Regions from separate parts of the Promicromonospora sp. NPDC050262 genome, predicted to be linked through region 1. Evidence: riboswitches for the same ligand, from Rfam matches in the RefSeq annotation. Region 1 holds a riboswitch; each other region holds the start of a gene.

Region 1 (3,234 bases):
GCTCCAGCTCCGCCGGCGCGCACCCCGCGAGCACGTGCCCGGCGGTCACGCCCCGGGTGCGCCCGTCGGCGTCGGTCCAGGCCACCTCGGCGCCCACGGCCCCGGGGTCGACGGCGGTGACGGTCGCCGAGGTGACGATCGTGGCGCCGGCCGCGACCGCGGCGTCGCGCAGGGCGCCGGAGACGGCGCCCATGCCGCCCACCGGCACGTCCCAGTCGCCGGTCCCGTTGCCGATCACGTGGTAGAGGAAGCAGCGGTTCTGCCGCAGGGACGGCTCGTCGACGTCGGCGAACGTGCCGATCAGGCCGTCGGTCGCGGCGACGCCCCGCACGACGTCGTCGGCGAAGGTACGGCGCAGCACCTCACCGAGCGGCTCCTCGAAGAGCGCGCGCCAGGCATCGTCGCCCACGCCGTCGGCCACGAGGTGCCGCACCGCGGATCGCGGGAGCAGGGGTTCGGTGAGCGTCGGCGCGAGGCGGCGGGCCACCTCGGCGGTCATCCGGTAGAACCGGCCCCAGGCCTCGAAGTCGGCGTCGGATCCGGTGAGGCGCCGGAACGAGGCGCGCGTGGCGGCGTCGTCCTGCGTGTCGACCAGCAGGCCGCCGTCGGCCACGGGCGTGTACGACGACCAGCGGCGCCGCACGAGGCGGACCGGCAGGCCGAGCTCGTCGACGATCCGGTGCGGCAGGAGCGAGACGAGGTAGGAGTAGCGCGACAGACGGGCGTCGACGCCCGCGAACGGCCGGGCCGAGACGGCGGCGCCGCCCACGTGGTCGGCACGCTCCAGGACGAGGACCGAGCGTCCGCCGCGGGCCGCGTAGGCCGCCGCGGTGAGGCCGTTGTGACCGCCACCCACGACGACGACGTCATACCGGGCGCGCAGGGGGTCGAGCAGGGAATCGGGCATGCACGCCATGGTGACACGCGGCACTCATTGCCAGGAACGTTCCATCACGAGACGGTATGTGACCTAATCGTGACATTTCCGCAACGGACGAGTACGGTCGATCTCGCCGCTCCAGAAACGGGGAGGTCCAGGCCCGGACGCCGAATCCTGTCACCGGTCCTGAGCAGCCAGAACGTGACAGGGGCGGGGGAACCAGGTAAGCCGGGCACGCGAGTGTCCTCGGGGTGAAGCCTCCTTGTGAGGCCGGGTGATCGCTCTCCCCATCCGAACCCGACAGCTCACCTCGTAGGCGTCCGAGGAGATCACTGGTGACCGTACTCACCGACCGCACCCACGACTGGGCGGACGACCAGGCAAACCGACCCAGCAACCGGGGGCGGCACCGCGCCGAGGGCCCCGCTCTCACCCCCTTCACCGCCCTGACCCAGACAGCAGCCGAGAATGCCGCCCGTACCGGCGCCATCGCGGTCGTCACGTCCGGCATGCTCGCGTCGGTCTTCACCCAGACCGCCCACACCGCGCCTGCCGAGTCCCACACCCAGACCACGCTCGCCAACAAGACGTTCGACACCAAGACCCGTGCGGGTCTCGCCGAGAACCTCGTGACCAAGGTCCAGGTCGCCCACGACGCCGACTTCCAGGCCGAGCAGGGCCACGTCACCGTGACCCCGTACGCCGAGACCGAGGCCGGCATCGCCGAGGCCAAGGCGAAGGCCGAGGCCGAGGCTCGCGCCAAGGCAGAGGCGGAAGCCAAGGCGAAGGCCGAGGCGGAGGCGAAGGCCGCCGCCGAGGCTGCCGCGGCAGCGGCCGCCGAGGCCGAGGCCGCCGTGGCGGCAGCCGCCGAGTCCTCCGCGGACCTGGGGCAGCAGGCCGTCAACCTCGCCCTCGAGTACGTGGGCGTGCCCTACGTGTGGGGCGGAGCCTCCCCCAGCGGCTTCGACTGCTCCGGGCTCATCCAGTACGTCTACGCCCAGCTCGGGGTCAGCCTCCCGCACAGCTCGGCCTCGATGTCGACCGTCGGCTACCAGGTCTCCGCCGCGGAGGCCCAGCCGGGCGACATCGTCTGGACGTCCGGCCACGTCTCGCTCTACGCGGGCGACGGCATGGTCGTCGAGGCCCAGCAGGAGGGCGTCCCCGTGCACTACACGGAGATGTGGCAGACCAACCCGGTCTTCATCCGGGTGACGGGCTGACGCCTCCCGCGTCGCACTTCGGGGCGCCCGTCCCGGCCGTCCGAGGAGGATCCTCGGCAGGCCGGACGGGCGCTCTGCTTCGTGTCCCGGTCGGGTAACGTCCCCGGCGTGAAGATCCTCGTACCGGACGTGCCCTTCGACCTCGACTTCCCGTCCCTGCTGCCCGACGGCGGCGCCTCCTTCGCGCCCGGCGGCACCGACACCGTCGCCACCTACGCGATGAACGAGCCGATCCCCGCCGAGCACACCGACGCCGAGCTGCTCGTCACCTGGTCCAGCCCGCCCAAGATCGTGGCCGACGCCGCCGAGCGGCTGACCGGCCTGCGCTGGGTGCAGACCCTCTCCGCGGGACCGGACGTCGCGCTGCGCTCCGGGTTCGCACCCGACGTGGTCATCTCCTCCGGGCAGTCCCTGCACGACGACACCGTCACCGAGCACGCGCTGGCCCTGATCCTCGCGTCGGTCCGCCGGATCGACGTGTCACTGGCCGCGCAGCGGGAGCACCGCTGGGCCAAGGAGATCGCGTTCGCCCAGGCCGACGGCGTCACCGGCCGCGAGTACTCGCTCGACGGCGCGCGCGTGACGATCTGGGGCTTCGGGTCCATCGCGCTACGCCTGGCACCCCTGCTGACCGCGCTCGGCGCGCAGGTCACGGGCGTCGCCTCGCGGGCGGGCGAGCGCTCCGGCTACCGGGTGGTCGACGCCGGCGGCCTCGACGCGCTGCTGGCCGAGACCGATCTGCTCGTCTCGCTCCTGCCCGCCGTGCCTGCGACGCGGCACATCCTCGACGCCCGGCTGCTCGGCCTGCTGCCGCCGTCCGCGCGGTTCGTGAACGTCGGCCGCGGCGCGACCGTGGACGAGGCCGCGCTGGAGGACGCCCTGCGCTCCGGGCGGCTGGCCGGCGCGGCGCTCGACGTCATGGAGACCGAGCCGCTGCCCGCCGACTCGCCGCTGTGGGACGTGCCGAACCTGATCCTCACGCCGCACGTCGCGGGCGGACGGCCCCGCGGCGCGGCCCGCTTCCTGGCCGAGCAGCTCACGGCCTGGCGCACGGGCAGCGACCTCCGCAACGTCGCGACCCGCTCCTGACGCCTCGTCGAGTGCTGGGTATGTGTTGCTCCGAGCGCTTGGAAC
Region 2 (3,234 bases), on a different contig from region 1:
AAGTGACTTCCTGTTCATATATGCCCCCATTATTCGCACAGGGGCTGATTACCCCTGAACTGGGGCAAACCTAGGACGACCGAGTCGACGCCGAACAGGCCTCACGCCCGGTTGGGGGTGAAATTTACACAATCGCAATCAGTAAGGGCGCGGGATGTCAGGCCCAGGCCTCGGAGAGCTCGCTCTCGTCATCGGCTTCCCTGGACAGCCGGAGCGCGGCGATGGCCGCACCGAGCAGCAGGGCGACCACCCAGGCCCCGAGCTGGTGCCCGTCGGGAACGATCGCGGCGGAGGCGATCTTGCCCGCGGCGAGGGCCACGGCGGACATCGGGTCCTCGGTGAGCGCCGAGCCCGGCCAGATGTTCTCCTGCACCGCCAGCAGGGCGGGTCCGGCCGCCTGCAGCACCCACACGGCGCCGGCGGCGGGCAGCCAGCCGAGCAGCTCCATCGGCTTGCTGTCCACGGTGAGGCCGAACGCGATACCGAGCGCCAGGGCGAGCACCCACCACGTGCCCGTCGGGGACACCGCGTTGCCGGGCACGAAGCCCCAGAACCAGCCGTCGAGGAGCACCACCGGCAGGGCGAGGGCGACACCGCGCAGAGCGGCCGGCCCGAGGCCCGCCAGGAGCCCGGCCGCGAGGCCGACGATCCCGGCGGCGCAGGTCACCACGAGCATGCCGAGCGGCATGGCGTCACCCGGGACCGTCTCGCGGGCCGCGAGCCACCAGGAGGCGCCACCTGCTCCGGCCATCGCGAGCAGGGTGCCGCCGATCGCGGCGGCGGCGCCCGCCCCGGCCGAGGCGGCAAGGCGGGCGGTGGTCCCGGCGAGCACGCCACCGAGCAGCGCCATGACGACGAGGCCGACCACCGCACCGTCGGCCGTGAAGGGCAGCGGCAGGATGCCCGCCTGGGCGGCGTCAGAAGCGTCCGCGATGCCGGTGACCTGGTACGACAGCTGCGCGAGCCAGGGCAGGAATCCGCAGATCCACCAGACGATCGCACTGATGGGAAACACCCACCAGGCGGAGATACGGGAGTGCGATTCGCCCATGCCGCCGAACGGTAGCGGATGTGTGATGTCGGTCATAACCCCTGAAGCCCGGAACGGCGCAAATCTGCGCCTTCGTTGGGTCAGACCGTAATGCGTAACCCGATCGTGACTTTTTCCGTGAACGTGTGTACTTTGACTTCTGCTCCACCGCACGGTGGAGTCGCGAGCCGGACGCCGAGTCCTGTCACCGGTTCGTGACCAGACGTTCAAGACAGGAGCGGGGGACCCATTCCCGGGCGACAGCAGGATCGTCGTCCTCGGGGTGAAGCCGGACGGAAACCCCCCAGTAGCCGTGCGGCCGGGTTGTACTCCTACCCGAACCCGACAGCTGACCTCGCAGGCGGTACAGGAGACATTAGGTGACGAACTCCCTCCGCGGACGGCATCGTGACAGCCGCCCGGCCCAGACACCGCTGACCATCCTCGCCCGTACCGCCACCGAGAACGCCGGCACAGTTGCCCGCCGCGGCGCGATCGCCGCAGCCGCCGGTGGCGTCCTGATCTCCACCATCGCGACGACGGCCCACGCGGCCCCGGCGATGGACCTGAAGACCGACGTCAAGACCGCGAAGCTCAACTCGGTCGACCTCAACTCACTCACCGCGGTGGCCAAGCAGTCCGTCGCCGCCGCCCCCACCGTGACCGTCCCGGCCGACGCGAAGATGCCGATCGAGATGGAAGCCCTGGGCACCTCCACGGGCGCCGACGGCGAGAAGGGCGAGGGCCCCGCCGTCGTCTCGGTCGACGCGCCGGACCCCGTGCCGGTCGGCCAGCAGGCCGTCAACATCGCCTTCAACTACCTGGGCATCACCTACGTGCTGGGCGGTAACTCGCCGTCGGAGGGCATGGACTGCTCGGGCCTGATCCAGTACGTGTACGCGCAGCTCGGCGTCTCCCTGCCGCACTCCTCGAGCGCGATGCTCAGCTCCGGTTACCAGGTCACGTACCCCGAGCCGGGCGACATCGTCTGGACGCCCGGCCACGTGGCCCTCTACGCCGGCAACGGCATGATCATCGAGGCCTGGGCCGCCGGCATGCCGGTCCGCTACACCGAGATGTGGCAGAACAGCCCGACCTTCATCCGGGTCGTCTGAGCCGGAGCCGCAGGCTCAGACGACAAAGAGGCAGAGCCTGAGCCGCTGGCCTGGACAGCCGCAACACCAGAGTCTCGCGAGGCGCCGCCTCCGCGCCGGGTATCCGGCAGCGGACGCGGCGCCTCTCGCGCACCCGGCCCCGGGGGGGGCTACTCCGGCCAGTCGCAGCTGTCCGCGATGAAGGCGAACAGGTCGGCGCGCGCCGAGTCCGGCATGGGCACGTAGATCACGTGCTGCGCCACCCCGTCGACGCTCGCCGACACGGGCAGGAACGTGCCGCGCTTGTCCTCGCCCACGGCGTGGGCGTCGCAGCGGGCGGGCACCACGGGCAGGGTGACGCTGCCGGAACGCTGCCCGTCGAGCGCGGAGCCGGTCCAGCCGGTCACTTCGCCGTCCGGGTCAGGGTTGTTCGTGATCGTGGTCCCGGCGATCCGGCCGATCGTGACCTCGGGCCCGCCGTCCACCGGATCGATCCGCAGCGTGACCAGGGCGGTCAGCTCGCCGTCGCGCGTCTCGACGGGGATGTCCGCGTCGACGGCGAGGCTCGCGCCCGCGGCTACCGCGGCCGTGGCACAGTCCACCGCGTGGTTCCGCGCGAGATGCCCGCCGGGATCGCCCACCTCCTCGACGACGACGTCGCTGGCCGGCCCGAGCTCGTCGAACTCGCCCAGGGCCAGCGTGATCGTCGCCGACGGCGCGGCGTCCGGCACCGGCTCCTCCGGCCCCGCCGGGAAGCCGGCGCACTCCGCCTCGCCCAGCTCGACGTAGACGTCCCGCGTGGTGCCGGGCCGCAGCGCCGGGGTGCGGTTCTCCTTGGTGGGGTGGGTGGGCCCGAAGCCGTCCGCGTCCAGGGCCCCCGACACCAACGTCATCGTCTCGTCCGAGTCGTTGGTGACCGCGAGGACGATCTCGCGGGCGGCGTACTGCGAGCGCCCTTGGTCCACCTGGACGCTGAGGTGGTCGGCGATGTCGTCGGGCACGGGCCCCAGGGTCGACGACGGCGTGGGCGCGCCCGAACATGCGACAGCGGCCGCCCCGACCAGCGACGTCAGGAGGACGACGAGGGCGGTGCGGCCGCGGGCCACAGCG
Region 3 (3,234 bases), on a different contig from region 1:
CGCCGCGTGGTGCAGCACGGCCTGGCTCGTCGAGCCCAGCAGCAGCCCGCGGAAGCCGCCGCGGCCGCGCGAGCCGACGACCACGAGGTCCGACGCCGTCGAGAACTCCGTCAGTAGCTCGGCGCCCGTGCCGTCGAGCACGATCCGCCGGATCCGCAGCCCGGGGTTCTGCGCCTCGTACCGGTCGATCAGCACGTCCATGCCGGCCCCGATGTCGGCCAGCACCTGCTCCCGGTCGATCGAGGACGGCAGCCACGCCAGCATCCCGGCGTTGCCCACGGGCACGCCCGTGACGGCGGTCAGCTCCGCACCCCACGCGTTGGCCTGCACGATCGCGTGCTGCAGCGCCCGCTCGGCCTGCGGCGACCCGTCCACGCCGACGACGATGCGGCGCACCTCCCGGATCTCGGCGACCCCGCCCGCCTCGGCGTCCAGGGCGGCCGGCGCACCGGCCGGCTCGTCCGCCGCGAGGTCCGGCGGCGTCCAGGAGACGCCGCGGTTGGTCTCGGCGCGCAGCGGCACCACCACCACCGGGCACTTCGCGTGCGCGGGGAGCGCGGACGACACCGTGCCCAGCAACCGCTCCGTGAACCCGCCCCGGCCCCGGGTCCCGACCACGGCGAGCCCGTAGTCGGCGGACAGCTCCACGAGCACGCCCGCGGCGTCACCGGTCGCGACCTCCGTGGTGGCGCGGACCCCCGCGTCGGCCACGCGGTTCTCCGCCTCGACCAGGACCGCCTTCGCGCCCTCCTGGATCGTGGTGTCGTCCAGGGCGGCGTATCCGCCGTCGAGCGACGCGGCGGTGAACGACGGCAGTGAGTAGCTGCACACGATGTGCAGCGCCCAGCCCACGCGGTGCGCGTAGGCGGTAGCCCAGTCCAGCGCGTGCAGACTCGCGGCCGATCCGTCCACCCCGACCAGTACGACCTCGGATCGTGTCATCGCCAGTCCTTTCCTCAGCAGTGCATCTTTGCCCTCCAACGCTACCGGCGGGGCGCGGTCCACGGGTATCCGGAGGCAAAAAGACGGCAGAAAGATGGCAAAGCAGAGCGCCCGCCCGGATCTCCCCGGACAGGCGCTCTGCTGCGGTACTGCGTGGCTGCGATCAGCCCAGGCGGATGAACGTGGGGTTCGACTGCCAGATGGTGCGGAAGTCGACCACGGTGCCCGGCTTGGACGCGTCGATCATGGTGTTGCCACCGGCGTAGATCGAGACGTGACCGGGGGTCCACATCAGGTCGCCCGGCTGGGCCTGCGACGCCGGCACCTGGGTGCCGTAGCCGGCCTGCGCCGACGACGAGTGCGGCAGCGAGATGCCGAGCTGCGCGAAGACGTACGAGGTAAAGCCCGAGCAGTCGAAACCACTCGGGCTGGAGCCGCCGGAGACGTACGGGACGCCGATGTAGCGGCTGGCGATGGAGATCACGGAGTTGCCGATCGCCGACGCCGGGATGTCGACGGACGAGGAAGTGGTCGACACCGCGGTGGCCGCGGCCTCTGCTGCCTCGGCGGCGGCCGCCTCAGCGGCCTCCTCGGCTTCCTGGGCGGCGAGCTCGGCCTGGTAGTCCTCGTTGTCGGCGGCGGAGACCACCGAGACGGCGGACTTCTCGACGCTCAGCTCGGCGTCGGGCGCGACGGTCACGACAGGGGCGTTCGACAGGGACTCGCGAGCCTGGGACGTCAGCGCGTTGAGGTCCACCGAGTTCATCTTGGCGTGGCCGGTCTCCATCGGAGCGGCCTGCGCTGCCATCGCGCCACCAAAGGTGGAAACAAGAAGCCCACCGGCTGCTGCGACGACGGCGGTACGACGACCGACGGCGGCGTTCTGAGCAAGCTCGGTGAGCGGAGTCACGGGGCGCCGCGCAGCACGATGGCGTGCGCGGGTGGTACGTGCGGTCACGTAGTACCTCTCCTTGTACGCCTTCGAGGTCAGCTGTCGGGTTCGGGTGGGAGAAATCACCCGGCCGTGCACTCCCGAAGGATTACCCGGCTTCACCCCGAGGACGCACCCTGGCGCCCGATGGTGGGTCCCCCGCCTCTGTCATGCGGTCGTCTTGGGGCCCCGGCCGGTGACAGAGTTCGGCGTCCGTCCGGAGACTCCCTCGGAATAAACTCCGCGGGAGCGATCCGAACGTACCCGACGTCACCCCCGATGTCACGTTCCGGCAACGAATGTCATGGCGTGTCGGGAACGTGGCCTCACCTTTCCGACAAAGCGGGTGGTTCGGGACACCCTCAGGAGGTCGCGACGAAGAGGTGTCGCGCCAGGTCCTCGCCCAGCTCGAGCGCCGTCCCGGCGCCGTCGACCGTCACGGTGTACGTACCGTCGGTGAGCTCCGCCGTGATCCGCGAGCCGGGCACGAGACCGGCGTCGGACAGTCGGGCCAGCAGCTCGACGTCCGTCTGCAGGGGCTCCGCGATGCGGGTCAGGGACGCCGCGAGCGGCTCGCCCTTCACGCCCTTCTTGGCCGCGGCCTCGAAGGCGGACGGCAGCGAGATCACGCCGGCCAGGAACGGCACGTCCGTGTAGGCCTCGCCCAGCTCGGACAGGCCGGGGATCGGGTTGCCGTAGGGGTCGTGGTGCGGGTGGTCCAGCAGGCCCACGAGCCGCTTCTCCACGAGGTCGCTCATCACGTGCTCCCAGCGGCATGCCTCGACGTGCACGTGCTCCCAGTCGAGCTTGATCACGTCGGTCAGCAGGCGCTCCGCGAGGCGGTGCTTGCGCATCACGCGCATCGCCTTGTCGTGCCCGAGCTCGGTGAGCTCCAGGTGGCGGTCGCCGGTCACGATCACGAGCCCGTCGCGCTCCATACGCGCGACCGTCTGCGACACCGTCGGACCGGAGTGCCCCAGGCGCTCCGCGATGCGCGCGCGCAGGGGGGTGATGCCCTCCTCGTCGAGCTCGTAGATCGTCTTGAGGTACATCTCGGTGGTGTCGATCAGATCCGTCACGTCAGCTCCCGTCATGCGCGCAGCCGTCCAGTCGCCCTGGGCTCGGCGCCCCGGGCGTCGGCCCAGGTTCTAGTCTAGTTCTGTGCCACTGACAATCCCGACACACCTGTTGCCCACTGACGGCCGTTTCGGCTCAGGCCCCTCCAAGGTGCGCCCGGGACAGGTCGATCATCTCGTGGCGAACGCCCACGTGCTCGGTACCTCGCACCGGCAGGCGCCCGTCAAGGATGTGGTCCGCCGCATTCGCGAGGGTGTCACGGAGCTGCTCGGCGCGCCCGACGG

Evidence for each region. A riboswitch is a leader RNA that binds a small molecule or an ion and turns the genes downstream of it on or off. The one in region 1 is predicted to bind cyclic di-AMP.
Region 2: linked by a shared signal. The riboswitch ahead of AB0I29_RS18040 (C40 family peptidase) and the one ahead of AB0I29_RS14505 (C40 family peptidase) in region 1 are both predicted to bind cyclic di-AMP.
Region 3: linked by a shared signal. The riboswitch ahead of AB0I29_RS12395 (NlpC/P60 family protein) and the one ahead of AB0I29_RS14505 (C40 family peptidase) in region 1 are both predicted to bind cyclic di-AMP.

What each region holds. Positions count from the first base shown of each region.
Region 1 covers NZ_JBFAKX010000008.1:171,365-174,598, forward strand. The annotation lists gene AB0I29_RS14500 (FAD-dependent oxidoreductase) at 1-907, opposite strand, end outside; cyclic di-AMP (ydaO/yuaA leader) riboswitch at 1,036-1,215, shown strand; gene AB0I29_RS14505 (C40 family peptidase) at 1,216-2,100, shown strand; gene AB0I29_RS14510 (NAD(P)-dependent oxidoreductase) at 2,209-3,189, shown strand.
Region 2 covers NZ_JBFAKX010000011.1:224,230-227,463, forward strand. The annotation lists gene AB0I29_RS18030 (S8 family serine peptidase) at 1-18, opposite strand, end outside; gene AB0I29_RS18035 (hypothetical protein) at 158-1,051, opposite strand; cyclic di-AMP (ydaO/yuaA leader) riboswitch at 1,214-1,409, shown strand; gene AB0I29_RS18040 (C40 family peptidase) at 1,411-2,145, shown strand; gene AB0I29_RS18045 (hypothetical protein) at 2,295-3,230, opposite strand.
Region 3 covers NZ_JBFAKX010000006.1:290,683-293,916, reverse strand. The annotation lists gene AB0I29_RS12400 (universal stress protein) at 1-942, opposite strand, end outside; gene AB0I29_RS12395 (NlpC/P60 family protein) at 1,106-1,750, opposite strand; cyclic di-AMP (ydaO/yuaA leader) riboswitch at 1,903-2,095, opposite strand; gene AB0I29_RS12390 (metal-dependent transcriptional regulator) at 2,236-2,952, opposite strand; gene serC (phosphoserine transaminase) at 3,035-3,234, shown strand, end outside.